DNA from 3 places in the Peribacillus sp. FSL K6-5616 genome. Region 1 is predicted to be linked to each of the others. Evidence: riboswitches for the same ligand, from Rfam matches in the RefSeq annotation. Region 1 holds a riboswitch; each other region holds the start of a gene.

What was found. A riboswitch is a leader RNA that binds a small molecule or an ion and turns the genes downstream of it on or off. The one in region 1 is predicted to bind cyclic di-AMP.
Region 2: linked by a shared signal. The riboswitch ahead of MHB45_RS02275 (APC family permease) and the one ahead of MHB45_RS26005 (cation:dicarboxylate symporter family transporter) in region 1 are both predicted to bind cyclic di-AMP.
Region 3: linked by a shared signal. The riboswitch ahead of MHB45_RS20885 (TrkH family potassium uptake protein) and the one ahead of MHB45_RS26005 (cation:dicarboxylate symporter family transporter) in region 1 are both predicted to bind cyclic di-AMP.

What each region holds. Positions count from the first base shown of each region.
Region 1 covers NZ_JBBOYT010000001.1:5,339,065-5,346,190, reverse strand. Annotated here, with positions in the region: gene MHB45_RS26015 (D-alanine--D-alanine ligase) at 1-10, opposite strand, end outside; gene MHB45_RS26010 (hypothetical protein) at 614-1,396, opposite strand; gene MHB45_RS26005 (cation:dicarboxylate symporter family transporter) at 1,925-3,187, opposite strand; cyclic di-AMP (ydaO/yuaA leader) riboswitch at 3,361-3,508, opposite strand; gene MHB45_RS26000 (efflux RND transporter periplasmic adaptor subunit) at 3,707-4,966, opposite strand; gene MHB45_RS25995 (hypothetical protein) at 4,981-5,643, opposite strand; gene MHB45_RS25990 (YegS/Rv2252/BmrU family lipid kinase) at 5,772-6,662, opposite strand; gene MHB45_RS25985 (TetR/AcrR family transcriptional regulator) at 6,796-7,126, opposite strand, start outside.
Region 2 covers NZ_JBBOYT010000001.1:468,426-475,551, reverse strand. Annotated here, with positions in the region: partial or broken gene MHB45_RS02275 (APC family permease) at 506-2,333, opposite strand; cyclic di-AMP (ydaO/yuaA leader) riboswitch at 2,471-2,616, opposite strand; gene MHB45_RS02270 (GtrA family protein) at 2,975-3,430, opposite strand; gene MHB45_RS02265 (glycosyltransferase family 2 protein) at 3,390-4,412, opposite strand; gene MHB45_RS02260 (DUF6044 family protein) at 4,428-6,092, opposite strand; gene galU (UTP--glucose-1-phosphate uridylyltransferase GalU) at 6,261-7,121, shown strand.
Region 3 covers NZ_JBBOYT010000001.1:4,311,983-4,319,108, forward strand. Annotated here, with positions in the region: gene MHB45_RS20870 (TetR/AcrR family transcriptional regulator) at 1-539, shown strand, start outside; gene MHB45_RS20875 (MFS transporter) at 580-1,839, opposite strand; gene MHB45_RS20880 (hypothetical protein) at 2,185-2,376, opposite strand; cyclic di-AMP (ydaO/yuaA leader) riboswitch at 2,706-2,848, shown strand; gene MHB45_RS20885 (TrkH family potassium uptake protein) at 2,996-4,333, shown strand; gene MHB45_RS20890 (potassium channel family protein) at 4,357-5,013, shown strand; gene MHB45_RS20895 (STAS domain-containing protein) at 5,135-5,968, opposite strand; gene MHB45_RS20900 (class I SAM-dependent methyltransferase) at 6,325-7,026, opposite strand.

The DNA.
Region 1 (7,126 bases):
TAGTTTTCATGAGTTATTACCCTCCAATATTCTTTTAACCATGTTCATTGTATCACTTTACACTAAAACGGATAAAGCGAAACTTCCATCATTGAGGCTTTTCCAATGATTACTATTTTGCAGAACACAGGATAAAACCGCCACATCCTGTGGCAACTCCTGTGCTAGCACATCCTGTGCGTCGCAATCGGGCATTTACAGGCTGTTGGCTCACCACATTTCTTTTTCATTACATTTGTCACCGAGCATCCTTACAGCCTGTTAATGCGGGGTAAAGCGAAACTTCCATCATTGAGGCTTTTCCAATGATTACTATTTTGCAGAACACAGGATAAAACCGCCACATCCTGTGGCAACTCCTGTGCTAGCACATCCTGTGCGTCGCAATCGGGCATTTACAGGCTGTTGGTTCACCACATTTCTTTTTCATTACATTTGTCATCAGGCTTCCTTACAGCCTGTTAATGCGGGGTAAAGCGAAACTTCCACCAATGAGTATTTCCAATGATTACTAATTTACTGAACACAGGATAAAACCGCCACACCCTCTCTTATCTCTTATGCATGAGACGGTAAGTCTTACACCTAAAAAGTTCAAGGACTTCAAATAAAATTAGGAGGATGGTGTATTTTTAATAACACTTTCCCAAATCTTCTCTTTTCGATTGAAGATAATAAATGCATCGGGCTCCTTACTATCTCTATCAGAAAAGGAATCATGCATCTCATCCATGTTTAAATAATCCCCTACGACCCATGCCGGTATCTCAATTTTCGTTCTAGTATACTTAACATCCCGAAAGGAAAAAACGAGCCCCTCTGCCAGAATATGAGCCAAAGAAGCAATGATTTCTGCAGGAATCGCCGTCAGCTCTTTTTTCTTTCTGATTCCAAGCCACGTCCTCTCTACTTTTAATGGCTCCAGCTTTAGCGGAATCAGACTTCCTAACATCATATAATATGTCGAAAGAGAACGAAAATAAATTTTATTGAACCAGCCATCATCCTGGGCAAGGTACACAAATTGGTTATTCAATTTACGAAAAAACGGGGGATCCAGATGGGTTTTAGCATGTCCTAAATATAAAAGTTCCGCTATTTCCCTTCCATCCAATTCATCCAGCCCTTCCGCTTCTTCAAAATCGATCCAACAGAAATCTCCATATGCCCGGACATTTTCTTTAACGAGCTTCGCAATAGCTTCAGATGAAGCGCTCTCAAGCAGGACATTCAAATTGTATTCCCCACCATCGAATTGATGTTTCAATAATAAGATCGAATCCAAGGTATACGGAAGCGAATTGACGAATTCACGAAAATTGAGTCCATTAAAAAGGACAAACCGTTCGGAAGCCTGCATATACATGTATAAGATATCATTGCTATCATTCTTCATAACCTGACCCCCTCCGAGCTCTCAATCAATAATGTTATTTTATCAAACTTTTGGAGTTTCACGTAAGTTATATAACCCCAATATTAATCATCATCTGCATCGTTTAAATAACATGAATCAAAATCCATTTTAACCAATAGGAAAAAATATAGAATTCGAAGAATGGATCATGACTGGTTTTATCATTCATTCACTCATTTCATGTGGCCGCTCCCCTTTATGCTGATGATCCCCTGCGCAAAATACCCGACATTAGTCAAATCAACCGTAATTTAAAGCCTGAAGGTAGTTTCATTTCACAACACATGACCTTCTGGGAGGAAGAGGATATGATTTGGTTTTGGGGTAAACAATGAAAGGCTTTATGAATTTGGGGGTATTTTGACATCCAGGAAGACCCGTCAAGAAGTAGTTCCCTCCATAACACCTGAAGGAAGCAGATTTTTACAGTATCGAGAAAAATTAAGGAAGCGCTTTTTCATTCAATAAAAAAAATCCAGAGTGACATTTCACTCTGGATTTTTTGTATCAAGAAACTTGTTGTTCTAGTTCTTTTTTGGAAGGAGGGTTGAATTGACCTTCCCATTTAGAGATAACGATTGCCGCAAGTGAATTACCAATAACGTTTACCACTGTACGTCCCATATCAAGAATACGGTCGATACCGGCAATAAATGCTAGACCTTCAATAGGAATACCGACAGTTCCCAATGTCGCTAAAAGAACTACGAAAGATACACCTGGTACACCCGCAATCCCTTTGGATGTGATCATTAACACTAGCATTAGCGTGATTTGCTCATACATGCTTAAATCGATTCCATACATTTGAGCGATGAAGATAGCTGCTAACGCTTGGTATAATGTAGAACCATCAAGGTTAAAGGAGTATCCAGTCGGAATAACAAATGTAGCAATATGTTTCGGACATCCCGCTTTCTCCATTTTTTCCATGATTTTCGGAAGAACCGCTTCTGAACTTGCAGTAGAGAAAGCAAGAATCAATTCTTCTTTTAGAAGTTTAATCAAAGTAAAGATATTGAATCCTACAAATTTTGCAATAAGACCCAGAATGACAATTACAAAGAAGATCATTGTTCCGTAAACAGAAAGCGCTAACTTTCCTAACGGAATTAGAGATTCCAAACCGAACTTGGAGATAGTCACACCGATTAGTGCAAATACACCGATAGGAGCGAATTTCATGACCATGTTAGTTAGGTAGAACATTCCTTCAGCTACACCTTGGAAGAAACGGAATACTGGTTTACCCTTTTCACCGATGGCCGCAATACTTAGTCCAAACAACACGGAGAAGAAAATGATCGCTAGCATATCGCCTTCTACCATGGCTTTAACTGGATTGGATGGCACGATGTGTACAAGTGTATCTACGAACGATTCATGCTGCTTAGTTTCTGCTGTATCAACATATGTCGAGATATCAGTTTGTTCCAGGTTATTCATATTCACACCAGCACCAGGCTGGATGATATTCGCTGAAATTAAACCAACAGCAATCGCTATCATAGTTACGACAACAAAGTATGATAATGATTTAGCACCTAGTTTTCCTACCGCTTTCAAGTCACCTACACCGGCAACTGCAACGATAAGGCTGGATACGATGATCGGCACTACGATCATTTTAATCATTCGTAGGAAAATGTCTCCGAATGGCTGTAAAAAGCTTTGGGCCGACTCATTACCATAAAAAATGGCACCAACGATAATCCCTAGAATTAAACCAATGAAAATTTGGCTAGCTAAACTTAATTTGAATTTCTTCATTTACTTTCCTCACCTTCCATAAAGTCTTTGATGCAAAAACATTTTTGTCTCGGTAAGGGAAACAAGATACTAATAAAAAGAAAGTAATTTTTCTTTTTTTGAAAAACTCTGTCTTTACGCCGAAAAAAAAGACACTTCATGTGTCGATTTCTTATTGGCGTGAATATTCACACATGTTCCCTTAAAGACGCTGACGAGGTTAGCTGTCGGGTTAGGAATTGGAAACACAAATGCCCTTTCATTTCTGAATTCACCCCTAGCGGATAAAATCCACAAAAATGGGTCCCCCGTTCTTGGAATAAGATTAAGCGAGTTAACTTATAATAAAATATTATACTAAAAATGATAATCTGTAAATATTTATTCGCATCAGTTCTAGAAAAAATCTTTTAATATGTCTGAATATTCTGCATTAAAGGCTGTTGTATCTATAATTACGTTTCCCGATTTTTAATCAAATAAGTTATATTGATATAATTAATTCCTAATTTAACATCACCTCTCTTGTGAAAAAAGCGGTTATTTTTCCAGAATGCCAAGTAACAGATATCTTACTTTTTCCCTAGAGGTGAATTTTTTATAAGTTCTAGCTTTCACTTTTTCAAATTGAATCGGGGTTATAAAATAAGAATGGTTCTTCACTGCCGCATTCGACTCCAGCAGGATGACGTCACCTACAGACGGTCCCTTTATGATTTCTTGCTTCCCTTCAGCCTTAAGACCTTTTGTAATGTAATGTTTATCCACATGGCCTTTATTAGTCAACTTGTAAATATAAGGCTGCTTTTGGTATTGTACGGCCTCTATCGGAATGGAGGGTACACCGGCTTTCTCATTGGTTATTACAGTAAGATTCACTTTCGATCCCACCAACAATGGTTCAGTTTCTTCGCCTTCCGGTTCGATTAAAGCCTGAAATGGAAATCTGTTATCTTTTTTTAATGATGGTTCTTCAGCGGGATAGGAATGGATACGGCCTATCTTCCCTTTCAATGCCTTTTTTGAATCAGAGGAACTTGCTTTTATAGTCATGCCCACTTCAGCCTTTTTCATTTCCTCTTCGGAGAAATCCCCTTCAATTGCCATATTTGTCGAAACAATGGATATAATGGGATTATTCAGGTTTTTATTGATATTTTTAACGACACCATCAGCCTCGCTAGTCGTTACAATTGCACTGGACTGCTGCTCAATCGAACTTAATTTAGCATCAAGCATTTTTACTTTTTCATCCAACCTGTTTTTTTCTAGTTCCTGCTTGTACATTTCTTGCTCAATGTTACTTTTAATAAGATCTGAAGAGCTTGTCGTTATATCAATATTCAAGTTCTTTTCCACCGATTCATCAATTGCAGCTTCAGGTTCACTGGTCACGGTCCCCTGATAAGACCTCAACTTCCCTATGTATTCCTCAATCCCTGCAATTTCCCCCTCGGCGGCCGTTTTCTCCGCTTCCAAATTCGTCTTAAGCGCATCAAGTTCGGTCGTCGTAAACTCAAACAACGAGGAGCCAGCCGTAATCGCATCGCCTTCTTTTACAAGGAATTTCTTAAAATCATTTTTCTTGGCATCAAAATAAATATCATACTCTTCTACTGGTTTAATTACCCCATTTGTTTGAATAGTATCCGTAATTGTATCTTTTTTTACCTTAGTCCAGTTTTCAACGAAAACCGTCCGTTCCACTTTGCTTTCTTTTTTTTCAATAAGGTATAAGTTAACGGTTATTAACACTATCGACGCAATGGAGACCGCCGCTATTTTCCATTTACCGCTCATTCATTTCACCCGCTTTATACAAATACGCCTACTTGGATGTATCCTAAAAAGGCTTTAACAAACCATGTGGCCAAATAGAATAGAACAATCATTAAAAGGACCAAATAATTATTACGTTCTGTAAATTCCTTTAAATAAAAATATTGCAGAGCAATAATAAGAAATTGAAAAATGGTAATTCCGCTGAAAAAGTGAATGAAATAATCACTTCTGAGAAAATACTGACTGATGATCCCCAATGAAAAAGGATTGGCATCGCTGCCTAAATCCATTAAAACGAATAAGGGAATCAATAATGTTTTTTCTATTAATTGCAAGCCAAAAAGAATCATTTGAACGATAACTAATTTTATATAGGGGATATCAGTAACGATCCAAAAGAATAGAGCTGCTAAAAATATGTATATGGAAGGGTCGATTATTCCTGTTATTATATTGCCGCTCAAAATCAGCAACTTTGCTGCTTCGAATTCATTGGCGCTCATCTTCGTGATTTCTTTGGAGAATGATTCTGAACCAATGCCAAAATATCCCCCAACGGCGAATACTATAAGACTAACAAAATATAAAACTATTAATTTCAATCCAAACTTTGTGACTGCCTCTGCATTTTGCAGCTGATAACGACTCCGATAAGGCTCTAAAATGCCCTTTAACAATCCGACCTGGTACACCATAATTGGTCCTCCTGCAAAAAATGATATATCATCATACATTTTATCCTATTTTGGAAACAATTGCAGAAATAAGGAATGAATATACAAAAAAAACACATAAGCCTTTCCCTTCAAATGTAATCCTCATACTAATTTGGTGTTAATACTGACAAATGGTGGGCGAGGACTTTAATGCGCGAAGGAGTTTGCCTATAGTTCTCTCCATCCATATCCACATCAAGCGGCCTCTTGGATTCAATAGTCAAGGTACCTGCTTGTAAATAAGTCACCCCAGAGTCAGAACTCATATTTTCAGTCCATGAACGTTTCATCGCTATTATTTCTAAAAATGCACCAAGGCTTGCATTTTCCAAGATGGCAACGCCAAAGAGCCCATCGTCTGGACTAATCATGGGGAAGGGTAATAAATTAGTGCCGATAAAACAACCATTCAAGACCAAAATCATAACGGCTTCCCCTTCAATGAAATTCCCATCATATTCTAGTTTATAGGAAAAGGGAGCATTCTCACCAATCGTCCTTACAGCGCTTAATAAATATCCTATCTTTCCGAACCTGCTTTTTTCCTGCTCATCAATATTGTTAAGCATCTGAAATAAGTCCCACTCCCCAGAAATTGAAAAAAAATCGTTATTGGACTTCCCAATATCAATTGGACGAACCTTGCCATTTACTAATGCTTCCGCAGCTTGACGAACTTTTTGAGGAATCTTTAATGTCCTGGAGAAGTCATTGCAAGTCCCTCCAGGTAAAATCCCAAACAAAGGCCGCCTCTGAAGGGGTGAAAGGCCATTTACACACTCATGTACCGTTCCATCTCCTCCCAATACGAAAACTACATTCATTTCTTCACCATATTCCAAACAATAACGGCATGCATCGCCTTTTTGCTTGGTTTGTAGAATGAGAAACTCATCAATATGTGGAGCTAATACCGGAAGACAACCCTCTAAATTCCTTTCGAGTTTATCTTTCCCTGCATTTTTATTATAAATCAGCATTCCTTTTTTCCATCGCACGATTCTTGCCCCCATATCATTGAAAGAATGGTCTTCTTCCCATCACTTTTTACTTTTTCCTAAACCTCCGTTTTTAACACTCATTAAAAATTCAAATGAAAAAGAGGCTATTCGCCCCCTTTCAGTAAAGCCTTCATATATACAACAAATAATCCTTCATCATTAAGATAAGCTTTGAACACAAGGGACTTCTTTTTTCATTTTTTTCCAAAAATAATAAAAGGCTTTCCAAGATGATGGAGCTTGGCCTAACTTTTGAAAATTCTTCCTGGAGCGCTTTTAAAGCTTCCGTATTTTTACGCGTTTCCATCCCCTCTTCTTTACGTGTTTCCACTTCCAGCATCCTGGCGATAATCGAATGGATTTCTTCTTTTGGGCTCATATCCCGCATCGAGCAACCTGGTAGGGGAAATTGTTTCAATAATGGATCTTCCATGTTTTCCAGACTTGTGACAATGGAATCC
Region 2 (7,126 bases), 4.9 Mb from region 1:
TGTAGGCTTGCTCCTCCAGTTTGAGACAAAAGGGGTTCGGAAAACTTATCTTTTATCAAATGATGTTCCAAAACTCCTCAAGTATGGTTTCTAACTAAATGCTATAACAAAGCTGATTGTAGCGGAAGGTACGAGACTCCTGCAGGAAAAGCGCGTCTTGGGAGACCCCGCAGGCGTTAGACGAGGAGGCTCGCGGACCGCCCGCGGAAAGCGAGTGCCCTACGTTCCAATCAACGTCCAATTGTATAATCCATTAAAAATACGTAGGCCCAATCATGTAAACCGTGACCCACATTTGTAGACGGAAAACTTATCTTTCATCAAATGATGTTCCCAAACCAACACAACTTCAACTCCGCGCAAGCCGAGGAGGCTCGCCCACCGCCCGCGGATAGCGAGTTTCTTGAGCGGAAATCCACGTCCAAATTGTATAAGCCATAAAAAAATGTAGACAAACTCGATGAAAATCGAATTTGTCTACATTCTGTTCTATAAGATATGGAACTTACTTCTTTAAATGATATGGCACTGTCGTAACAACCACATTTCTTTTATAAAGTAAGTAAGCGCGAATCAGTAAACTTGATTGGTTATGAAGTATATTGTGCCAGCCCTTCTTCGGAATGAATTGGGGGATGATCACCGTAACTTTATAATTGGATTCACTAGCCTTATGTTCTACTGTATCCACAAATTTAGTTAGTGGCTGAATGATACTTCTGTAATAAGAATTCAGTGTAACGAGCCTTACATCCGGCTGCCATTTTTTCCATTTTTCTTCGAATTTCTTTTCATCATCTCTTTCAAAAGCGACATAAACGGCAATGACCTGATGTGCAGATAGAGATTTTGCATAATTTAAAGAGTTCTCAACCACATGAGTTATACCCGCAACAGGTACAATGATGATATTTCCTTCAATTGGTAAGATCGGCTCACATGTTGTAATCCTTAGTTAGTCTCCAACTGCTTCATAATGATTTCTAATTCGATGAAAAATTAAAATGATGATAGGTAAAAAAATCAAAACGGGCCAAACCTGACTAAATTTGGTTAAAAAGAATATCATCGTGACGATAAAGCTAATTATGGCACCAATTGAATTAATGGTTAATTTCATCATCCAGCCTTTTGGCTTTTCGCGAATCCATTTAACAATCATCCCGGTCTGGGATAACGTAAATGGGATGAATACACCAACCGCATAAAGCGGAATGAGATTTTCCGTATGTCCTTCAAATGCGACTATCAAGATGATGGATGCAAGTCCAAGTATGATAATTCCATTGGAATACCCTAAACGGTCCCCTCTGATCGTAAACGCCCTTGGTATGAATTTATCCTTTTGCCAGATTTACCGCAAGCAAAGGGAAAGCCGAATATCCAGTATTTGCTGCAAGTATCAAGATCAATGCAGTTGTACCTTGAATGAAGAAATACATGAAATTCCGTCCAAAGATCTCTTCAGCAATCTGGGAGACGACCGTTACCTCTGCGCTAGGAACAATGCTTAAATAATAGGCTAAGAATACGATTCCCGAAAACAAAACAGCTAGTAAGGAACCCATCGCTATTAATGTCTTTGCAGCATTATTCGGTGCTGGATCTTTAAAGTTCGGGATTGCATTGGAAATCGCTTCAACTCCTGTCAATGCGGAGCTTCCTGATGCAAATGCTCTTAGCAGTATAAATAAACTGATGCCGGCTACCGGAGTCCCGATTGACGCATGCAATTCCGGTGAGATTCCTCCCGTCAGAATCTTGTAAATTCCAACCCCAATCAAGATGAACAAGGCTAAAACGAATAGGTACACCGGATAGGCCAAGACAGAGGCCGATTCCGTAACCCCCCTAAGGTTCAAGATAGTAAGTAGGATGACGAAAATAATGGCTATGAGGACATTATAATCATGCAGGCCGGGAAAAGCGGACGTGATGGCATCCGTACCAGCAGAAACACTTACCGCGACAGTTAATATATAATCGACCAATAAGGATCCTCCAGCTATCAACCCTGGATTGACACCTAAATTGTTTTTTGAAACCACATAGGCTCCCCCGCCATGTGGATAAGCGAAAATGATTTGTCTGTAGGACAAAATCAAAGCGGTTAACAGGATCAATACTCCAATCGCGATGGGGATTGAATACCAGAATGCCGCAGCACCGACCGTGATCAGGACAATCAATATTTGCTCCGGCCCATATGCAACCGAAGACAAAGCATCGGAAGATAATATCGCCAACGCCTTTGTTTTATTAAGCTTTTGTTCACCAAGTGCATTCGATTTTAAAGGTCTCCCGATCAAGAACCTCTTTATAGAAGATAACATCAAGAATTCACCACCAGTTTAATTTATAAGTTTATGTTTCCCAGCTGTAGCAAAAAACGAGACGGAACACAAAAATGCCTACAAGTCATAGCTAAATAGACCTGTAGACATCAATTTTTTTGTCTAACAAGCTCCACCTTCCTTCTCATATAACGCTTACGAGGTTAGCTGTCGGATTCGGACCTAAGAGTAGCCCTACCTTTTAAAGGATTCACCCCTTGGATTGTAAAAACAATCCCAATAACGGGTCCCCCGCACCATAAGGTTTAAGCGATTTAGAAATATGAAACTGTTGATTATCATACTCCCGTGAAATGGAAAAGTAAATGAAAATTTTGCACAGAAATAGAATTATTATTTATAAACGAGGCTTTATTCTTGACTTATATAACAAAAGTCATGCATACACATGATTCGAAGGTAGGAAAGGAGGAAAGTAAACGTCTAAAAGGGATATTAAAGAGGACAATGAACAAAAGATACATTTCCAAAAAGGAAAAATGATCACCACATGGAACGTGATGGATCAAGTAAAACAGATCTGCCCCAGCTTGGATAGTCATTAAATCAGAATTTTCTCTTTCCGATTCCATTATTAATTCCCGTCCAATCGGGGGCATTATTCCACTGATCTACGCTAATCAGTTCCTTCCTTCTTGAATTGGCCTCAAATTGCTTTTTTTAAAGACAAAGTATTTCTGGCCAAGATAGTTAAGCACTGTATAAAAAATTGTTCCTATCAGAACAGCCAAATTTTGTTGTATGGATAAATGAACGGTTCCTTCCAGTGATTCTGCAATGGCTTGGCCTATAGAATAAGCGGCGGAATAACAAATCAGGATGACGCAAAAGAAACGGGCAACTCCTCGACGCCATTCTATATCGCTTTTAAAGGTAAAAGTCCTGTTCAAAAGAAAACTCGTTACAGCTCCCGTACCATTGCCGATAAAGGTGGAGATCCAGTAAGATAATTCAAGAACATTCATGAGAAAAAGCATGATGGAAAGTCCAACCGCTGTATTGACTATTCCGACCAATAAAAAGCGGATAAAGGAGTTAGTTTGTTTTAGATAGTTTTTCAATACTGTTCCGTTCATTGTCTAGTTGCTCCCGTTTTTTTAAATCGAGCGGATTAAATAGATCAAGATCAACAATATATTTAGGCCGGCGTTTGGATTCATTATAGATTTTACCTATATACTCCCCAATCAAGCCGACAGCAATCAACTGTAGTCCACCGATCAACCATATGGAGGTGATCAATGAGGTCCATCCAGTTTCGGTCTGCCCATAAAATTTCAACCATAAAAAGTAAGACCCAAAGAGTAAGCTAATGAAAAAGGAAAGACATCCTAGCCATAATACCAGCCGGATTGGTGTAACTGAAAAGGAAGTAATGCCATCAAGTGCAAAAGCAACCATCTTCTTAAATGGATATTTCGTTTCCCCAGCCAATCTTTCTTTACGGTCATAATAAACAGAGTCCGTCTTAAACCCAATAAGCGGTACAATCCCCCGTAAAAAAAGATTCGTTTCATCAAAGCGTTCCAACTCCGCGATCGCCCTTTTGCTCATTAGCCGGAAATCGGCATGATTATAGACAAGGTTGACCCCCATCTTGTTCATCAATTTATAAAAACCTGTTGCAGATGTTCGTTTAAAGAATGAATCAAGGTCCCTTTTCTGGCGGACACCATATACGATTTCACATCCTTCATTGAATTTCCGAATGAATTCCGGGATGACCTGAATATCATCCTGTAAATCTGCATCAATGGAAATCACACAATCCGAGGCTTCCTTGGCTGTAAACAACCCTGCCAGAAGTGCATTTTGATGTCCAGCATTCCGGGAAAGCTTTAGCCCACGAACATATTCATTATTAATCGTTTCTTTATAAATGATCTTCCACGTTTGATCCTTGCTCCCATCATCGACCAACAAAATTTTACTTTGACCGGAAACAACATTTTCATCGACCAACCCCCTCATCAATCCACAAAGCTGGGAAATGGTTTCCTGCAAAACGCTTTCTTCGTTATAACAAGGTACAACAATCGTTACAATCGGTGAATTCATTCTATTCCCCCCTTTTCACATGACTCTGTATAAATGAATTTTCCATACGCTTCCTTTTTTCGTGAAAACCCTATCCAGCACCAATCCGTTTTCCTTCGCGTTGTTGATTGGGATGGCAGAAAATATATACGTGCCGCCTAATCCTTTAAACGCATCCATGTTGAGGTCCAAATTTTCCAGCTCTTTCTTCGAGCCTTTCTTGAACATATAATGCTTCCCAAGCTCATCGGTAAACAGGTAACAACGTCCTCCCCATTCATCAAAGTAGATTCTGATGTTTTTATTCTTAGCCAATTCGTTTTCAATTATTTGACGAAATTGATGTTTGTAAGAAAGCGGATAAAAATTGTTATAGCTATCGAGCGTGTAAAATCCATTATATTGAGCGATTGCGGGATGCAGCGCAATGCTGGCAACACGATACTCTTCTTGTGGACGGTCTATATGATCTTTTATTTCCTGAAAAAGGCTTTCTGAATAGAACTCTTTAAAAGAGGGTTTTTTATTGTGAGTGATCTCTTCATTGAAACCCATTAAAATCAGAATTTGAATGGCGATGAAAATAGAAAGGGTTTTCTTAGCATAGTCGCTGTGTTCCCAAATGATTTTTATCGCGAGGGCAAACCCTAAGTAAATTACCATCGGCCTTAAAAAGTGAAATCTGGCAAAATTAAAGGTATCCAGGGTATGGAACCTTTCCGTTAAAGGAAGCCAGCCTTTATAAAACCAAAATGCGTACCACGCTGAGAGCATAAAATTCAAGCCGAATAAAAAAACATATACCTTCTCCTGTCTCCACAGTTTTTTGGTCAGAATAATATAAAGGGCAAAGACTGTAATCGGCAGGATGATAAGAGCATGTACAGTCATGACATGCGTATGTCCAAGAACGAAATTTTTGAAAGTAAGCTTAACGACCCAATCGAGCGGCAGCCTTGCGTGAAAATATTCATCTCTGCTGTTTGGCTCCGAATCAAAAATGAATGAAGCGACCAAACGATACTCCACCAAACCAAAAATGACGGTCATATAAACGATCGAAAGAAGAAACTTTATATTCCACCCTTTTCCCCTGATTACATCCGTTAGCCAAAGAAAACCCATTGCAACAAGGAAAAAGAAAAAGCCAAGCACGATGCTTGAATAAAGCGGTAAAAGTGTAAGGACCAAATAATTCTTCCAAGAATGATCCTTGCTGCGGATATTCAAAAAAGCCCAAAGGGCTAAAGGCATCCCAAGTGTACTGAGCATTCCCGATGGCCAAAATGGGGTAAGGGCAAAGGCTAAGGATGTTCCAACCCTAATCCAACCTGATAGTCTTCCTGTAACCAAATGTTTCTTCAATAAGATATACATACCAAAGAATGCAATAAACCTTGTTAATGCCTGGCTTATTGCATAAGCAACCATTGTCGGAAAAAGAGCATGAAGCCACACGATAATACTGAACTCACTGCCAAAAGCATTACGGGGCAGCCCATTCATAATCTGCGGAATTCTGGCGTCAATTGCACCGAATAACTCACCGCTTTCTGAAAGGACTTTATACCAGGCAAGGTTGGAATCCAAATTATCATGTACGCGAATATGCGCATTTTCTCCAAGGATGATTAAGGGGGAAAGATATAAAACAATGATGAGTAAGGCAAAAAGGATTTGTTTTCTCTCTTGATTTTCAATTGGCAAAATATCCACCTCTTGATTAAATTCATATATCCATAATATTTGGCTTCGAAGGTAAATCTATTCTTTTTAAGGGATTTATTTTAACCTATTTTGATATAGGTCAACCAATGACCACATAAAATGCAATAAGCATATAAAAGAACCTTAAAAAGGGGCTGGGCTATGATAAGGAAAGCGGTGATTCCAGCAGCCGGTTTAGGAACACGATTTTTGCCTGCTACGAAAGCTCAACCAAAGGAAATGCTGCCGATTGTCGATAAGCCGACCATTCAATATATTATCGAAGAAGCGGTACAATCAGGGATTACGGATATTATCATCGTTACGGGTAAAAACAAACGTGCCATCGAAGATCATTTCGATAAATCGATTGAGCTTGAAATGCTTCTGCAAATGAAAGGTCAAAATGATCTGCTTAAGATCGTGGAGAACATTTCCAACATGGTCGATATCCACTATGTAAGACAAAAGGAACCTTTAGGTCTGGGTCATGCAGTTTTATGTGCCAAAACTTTTATCGGAGACGAACCTTTTGCCGTCCTGTTAGGGGACGATATCGTGGATAGCCAGGTTCCAGCTTTGAAGCAGTTAATGGAACGGTATAACAAGGTTCGAGCAAGCATTATCGGATGTAAGGAAGTGTCACCAGCCGATGTCTCCAAGTATGGGATCGTAAACTTCCAAGAACGATATGAGGATTTATTTCTGGTAAGAAACTTAGTGGAAAAGCCAAAAGTGGAGGATGCACCATCAACACAGGCGATAATTGGCCGATATATTTTATCACCTGCGATTTTTGAAATCCTTGAAAACGTAAAGCCTGATCGTAAGGGGGAGATCCAGCTTACCGAAGCTTTAGACCTTTTGTTAGAAAAAGAAGCATTATATTCGTATATCATCGAGGGAAATCGTTATGACGTGGGCGATAAATTCGGCTTCCTTCAAGCATCAATAGATTTCGCCATGAAACGACCTGAACTTCGTGATCAGCTAATAAAATATATAAGGCAGTTGTTTCCTTAATGAAG
Region 3 (7,126 bases), 1.0 Mb from region 1:
TTGCACTCATTGAAGCAGAGGGGTTCTCACATGTATCCGTGAAGAAAATTGCAGAGCGTGCCAATATTAATCGGGGCACATTCTATTTGCACTACACAGATAAATATGAATTGATGGATCACTTACAGCAGGAATTGTTACATGAACTTCAAACCCGCATTACTGCCATTTTGCCTAAAGAAGCTTTTTTGGCTCTTAATCAACAGCAACTTTATCCGCCTTTCATAGCGATTTTTCAATTCATCAGTGAACATGCTCACGCATTAAGGGCCATTCTTGGTGATCAGGGCGACCCTTCTTTTGCGAAAAAAATAAAACGGGTTTTCGGGGAAGTACTGTTGGAGCGTTTGATCAGCCTTCATCCAGCAGCTAAAGATGAAGCATTCCGCATGTATATGCACGCCTTCCTGACATCGGCGATTTTAGGGGTGATTACTGAGTGGCTGGAGAACTGTGAAGAACAAACGGTGGAAGAAATGGCGAAAATCCATTTTCAAATCTTGAACTTCATCAGCCAATTGCGCACATTCATCCAATGAATCATTCATCAACGGCATATCAACATGCCTTTAAATCGGATTACATCTTTTCCTTCGCTTCTATCTCTGCATCACCAACGGAATAATACCTGCTCTTGGAGGTCTTCATACTAAGCATCGACAACCATATGGATAAAGCGAACATGATCAAGGAACCTGAAATCACCACGAACCGAATCGAAATGAAATGGGCTGAAACACCAACGATTGCGGTAGTAATGATGATCAATAAAGCTTCTAACAAGCCAAAAACACTTCCGACCCTGCCCATGATTTCCACCGGAATATTATTTTGATAAAAGGTTTGAAAGCCAGTGTTGGCAAAAGCCAATGAAAAGGCAATGATGAAAAATCCGATGGCGGCCAGTGAAAAGGAATTCGAAAAGGCAAAAATCATATAACCTATCGAGACAAATAAAGATCCAAGACCAATCATGTGCGAGATTTTCACTTTACTGATGAATACGGCATTGACTATGGCACCAGCAATGATGCCTGCCCCGGCGACGCTTACAAGGAATCCGTAATCGCTGTCCGTTAAAAGGAGCACGGCCTTGGCAAACGCAGCTTCTTGGGAATCGATGGCCGTTTCCATCACCACCATGCAGCTGAATAAGAAATAAATGAGCATGATATAGGAAGATTTCCGGCTGAAGTCCAGAACGATGCCCCAATCCTTTTTCATGATGGCCCAAGACAGGTAATGATTGGATTGTTCAAGGCGATGATCCTTTTCAAGATTAGGCATGAATAGAGTGATGATACCGGATAACAATAAGGCAGCCGCGTTAATATAAATCGCTAAAACGGGCGTACCGATCAAGAAAAGGATACCCGCTAGCGCCGGTCCAATCAAAAAAGCTCCAGAATCCATTAAGCTTCGTAATGAATTAAATCGTTTCCTCTGTTCAATGGGTATTAATTTTGTTATATATGACCTAGATGCTGTTCCGAACATGGCCCCTGCCATATTGATCACGAAGACAAGGGAATACATGACCCAAATAGAAGAAGTCAAAGGCAGCAAGACTATGAATACCGTGCGAAATAGGTCAAGTGCCGCCATCAGGTTCCGCTTATTTATCCGGTCGATCACGCTCCCTGCCCACACATTCGTAAATATGGCAGCCATCGGTTTAACGATATAAAGTCCAGCTACCGCCAAGGCTGAATCAGTCATATCCAGAACGATTAAATTAAGGGCAATGAAATAAACCCAAGAACCGAAGTTGGAGATACCTATTCCGCACAAAAGAATGGAAGGGTATTTCCAGGATACCAATGCATTTCTTAATGTCATCGCTTCTCCCCCTTTGTCCGTACATATAAAACCCCGTCCCCAAGCAATCCGTCTCGGGACGGATCAATTTGATGCCACCTTCATGTGTCACCATACATCCCCAACAATCCTCGGCTGCTCTCGGAAAGTGATCATTTCATTTTACTTTTCTCTTCTCTACGTCCATATTGGTATTACTAAATTTTAACATTTTCGGACCGAAACTGTATATAACGCAAAAAAACTCATTCAAAATAAATGAGTTTAAAAGCAAACAAGATATGGATTTTTCGCTCAGCGTTCCTGGATAGAACACAGGGAATTACAATAATTGAATACCGCAAATGAATGTTGGAATCAGTTGATTTACCTTGGGGAAAACAATTTTAAAAACGGATTCTTTTTCTTATCCGTTATCCTTAATTCATTCATGATGATTTGATCCTCATGATCGGCTATCCATTTCCTTAGTGCATCTTTATCCTGGCATTGTGTTAAATATGTTTGGCCACCCTTGCCTGTAGCATTAATAACATATCTATTGAACGTCTTCTCCATAATTGCCCGCCTTTTTAATAAAATGTATTGAATTTAACTAATAATGTACTGCTTTTTTCTTTATCTTTTACAAAAGAAACATAATATATCTACTACAAATTTTGATTGGCAATAGCATGTTCTGCTTGAAATTATTGAATAAAGTACATCGATGCCGGTTATCATAATTGGATTAATCGAACCTATCATAATGTGCTAACTAATATTTGTCAATACGTTTTCTAAATGTAAATAAAACGTAAATTTTCAGTTTTGTTAAAGAAATATATTTTTATGATTTAGGGGTTTACAACTGCTAAATGATGGGAGTAGAATACGTTTATCAATTTAATGCATTTCGGCCAAAACTCATGGTAAATGAGTACGGAGGACCCAATCATTTGGGGTTAATTCTGCCTTGCAGAAGGGATGAGATCAGCTCTTTCGCCATCCTACCCGTCAGCTAACTTCGTCGGCTAAAGCGAAGGAGGTCATAAGACCGCCTATTTCGGAAGCTTTTTTTGCACGCTTTTTGTGGCAATACAGCTATACGATGTTTTCGCAGGTCTTTTTATTATGCTTTTAAAAAGATTCGAAAAGCAGATGGTTGATTAAAAGTCATACAGTAGGGATGATCAATTTGATAAAAGCAAAAAATTTGTTAGATCCGCCAAAAATACTTGTACTCGGCTTTGTCATCCTGATACTTATCGGGTCCTATTTATTGACCCTGCCGATTTCCACTGAAAGTGGGAATGGTCTTTCTTTTCTGGATGCTTTATTCACCGCAACATCCGCTACTTGTGTAACAGGGCTTGTCGTAGTGGATACGGGATCGACTTTCACCACTTTTGGTGAGTTGGTCATCTTAACACTGATTCAGATAGGCGGATTAGGGTTCATGTCATTTGCGACGTTTTTCTTTTTCCTTCTAGGCAAAAAGATTTCCTTAAAAGGCAGGTTACTCTTGCAGGAGTCCTTAAATAATCTATCCATGGCGGGTGTAGTCAGATTAGTGAAACGGCTTTTAATTTTCACGGCCATCATTGAAGGTGTGGGTGCCCTTATCTTATCGATTCGCTTTTCTTTTGACATGCCAACCGGCAAAGCGATCTATTACGGGGTTTTTCATTCCATCTCGAATTTCAATAATGCCGGCTTTGATTTAATGGGTGAATTCAGGAGCTTGACCCCATATGTATCCGATCCCTTCGTAACCCTTACCGTCGTCTTCCTCATCACGTTTGGCGGGATAGGCTTTATCGTGATGAATGAACTATACGAATATCGTGACACCCATCGTTTATCCGTACATACGAAGGTGGTTCTGATGACTAGCTTGATCCTTACAATCACAGGTGCAATTTTAATCTTTTTATTCGAGTTCGGTAACGCCAAGACATTGCAGCCTTTATCTTTCATGGGTAAAACGTTATCGTCTTTATTTCAATCGGTTTCACCAAGGACGGCAGGCTCCAATACGTTGAATATCCCTGATTTGACCCAGCCTACATTACTGCTCATCATCTTCTTGATGTTCGTTGGGGCTTCACCCGGATCGACTGGCGGCGGGATTAAAACGACTACATTGGCCACGCTTGTCGGAACGGTTTGGTCACAGATCAAGGGAAAGGGTGATGTGGTCTTGTTCCGCCACCGCATCGTGAGTGAAACGATCTTTAAAGCATTATCCGTTACGTTCATTGGTGTATTCATGGTTTCAATCATCTCCATTCTGCTGACAATCACTGAAAGCGGAACTGACTTTTTGATGATTTTGTTCGAAGCCACTTCAGCTTTTGCCACCGTGGGGCTTTCAATGGGTTTGACCCCAGAATTATCACCGGTTGGCCGGCTGCTCATCATTTTCACGATGTTTGCAGGCCGTGTTGGCCCTTTGACTTTGGCCTTTGCTATCGCCATGAGGCGCAAGCCAGATCCGTTCCGACGTCCAAAAGGGAAAATCATGATTGGTTAATAATCAATGAAGGAGTGTAAAAGATGGGAAAACGACAATACGCCGTGATAGGTTTAGGCAGATTTGGAACCAGTGTGGCCCATAGATTATATACGGCAGGCCAAGAGGTTTTGGGTATTGATGTGAACGAGGAAAGAGTCGAGAATGCGGAACTGAACGTTACCCATGCAGTCATGGCGGATACGACCGAAGAAGAGACATTGAAAGCAATCGGAATCCGTAATTTCGATTGTGTCATCGTAGCCATCGGAAATGACATGCAATCGAGCATTTTAACTACCTTGCTTTTAAAAGAGCTTGGGATCAAAAAGGTCATTGCCAAAGCACTTAATAAAAATCACGGTCAGGTGCTCACAAAAGTCGGTGCCGACTGGGTCATCTATCCTGAGAGGGATATGGGGGAACGGGTCGCGAATCAGCTCCTTTCCCCTAACATGCTGAACTATATAGAGCTTTCTAAAGAATACAATATCGAGGAAATCATCCTCCCCATGAGCATGAAGGGAAAAAGCCTCAGGGAGCTTGATTTACGGGCAAAATATAATATCAGCGTCATTGCCATCGTGAGTAATGGAGAAATTATCATAGCACCGTCACCGGATCAGGATATCCATGAAAAAGATATGCTTTTAGTGGTTGGCAATAAAGAAGATCTGGCCGTCTTTGCCAATATTGAATAAAATCCGGCAGGTTCCGGCCCTTGCTCCTATTTTGAGGCTAATACATACGAGAAGACCGCCATATGGAGGTCTTCTCGATGAAATTTATAACGAACATGCCCGTGCCCTGGATATGTATGTATTATTTTATCGTACTGATCGCTTGGGCAAGAGTGGACTTTATCGTCACTTTATCAAAAGGAAGTTGAAGCTTAACGGCAGTCATGGCTATTTCCGGCCGAAGTCCTGAAAGGGTTGTTTGAATTCCGATCAAATGCAAGGATTCAATCAATTGAGACAGCTTGTGTGCGGATCCGCTATCTATTGCATGAACGCCGGATAGGTCAATGAAAAGTCTGGTGACATTTTTTTCAGCGCACTTTTGTAAGGTGTTTTCAAGCAAGGACATGCCCCTCGTCGTGTCAATATCGCCTATCAGGGGAAGCAATGCCGTGTTATCTTTAAGGGAAATGATGGGTGTGCTCAATTCATCGATCGTTGCCTGTTGGGCTTTCATGATTTTATTGGCATACCTATGATTCGCTTCCGTAAACCTCTCCATCACTTCACTGAATACCTTCACCACTATCCGATACCAGGAGTTTATTTCCTCCTGTGTATATTGATCTCCATGCAATTTCACAAACCGGTCAATATAATCCAGGTATTGCTCTTGCGTACGGAAAAACTCCCTCAATATAAAATAAATGGGTGTGTTTAAATGCTGCTCATCCTGACCGATTTCTTCAATCCAATCACCAAGCTGCTTAAAGAATTCCCTCTCCTCTGTATCAAAAACCTGAAAGAAACGTAAATGGAATTCATTATTTTGCTGCTTAAGTTTTTTAATCACTTTGGGATCGGTTGAGCTATATACACCCGCAATATCACTCTTATTCAATGATGCGTACCAATCCTCAGTCAATTGTGCTGCCACACCCAATAAAAAGGAATATAATTCTTTATTTACGTGCATAAACTCCTCCTATTTAGTTTTTATAAAAAGCAATCGATAAATCTAGCGCTGAAAACGGCATTGTCAGGGAATTGAAATATTATCAACAAAGCAAGCATCGAAGACAACTTCCATACTTAAAACCTTATGCTCTCTGATGCCTGATGGCCCCCTCTTTCCATATACCTTCCCAGCTGTTTTTGAAACCATGTTTTTTAAAAAAAGATCAGCAAAAGCCTTCATCTATCATTCTGGTAAATCTGCGTTCCTAAAACTTCATAGTTTTGTTATAGTTTACCATTTTTATTTTTTGTTAACAATTCCCACACAAAAAAGGACCTGATCCCAGATCCTCCGTTTAAAACCATTTCGCCTTCTCATTTCCTAAATAAAGCCGTCCATAAACCTTGCACCCCAAAGGTTTCATCCGATTGTTCCATTTTCTTCATTTTCCGTATTTCCACCACTTCGAATTCCTTGAAGATCATTCTGAGTTTTTCTTCGGTAAAACCTAAACCGCCTTTAAGGCTTCTTTGCCTATATACTTCCCAATCTGAAATATCTGAACCACCCAATATGCCGCCTTCGACAAAACAAGTGATCGAATACAACCCCTTAGGCCTTAACGCCTTTTTCACCATCTCCAAATATTTCATCCTTCGATGTGGAGCAATATGGTGAAAACAACCTGAATCATATACGAAGTCATATTGTCCTTTTGCAATATCCAAATCAAATATATTCCCTTGAATGAAGTTCACTTGGACATTTTTATCTCCTGCCCGTTCTTTTCCCCATTCAAGGGCTTCCTTCGAAAGGTCCACCGCATCAACGGAACAGCCCTTTTGAACAAGGTAAATGGCATTTCTGCCAGGTCCGCATCCAAGCTCAAGAACCTTCCCTGGCCCAATTAACCCACCATCAATATATGAAACCAAATTCTCATCAGGGAAATTTCCGAAAAAGGGAACCCCTTTTGTGCGATCTTCATAAAAACCATTCCAGAATCCAGTTGGTTCACGCAATAATGAGTCCAGCATGTTCAACAGATCTTCATAGGTTGTAATCGTCTCCGACAAAACCATCACCTCTTCCATTTTTATCCCACCATTTAATTATACTCATTTCGCCCAGTGCCTCTGTAACAGTCGCATCAAAAATGCGTTACATATGACGTTC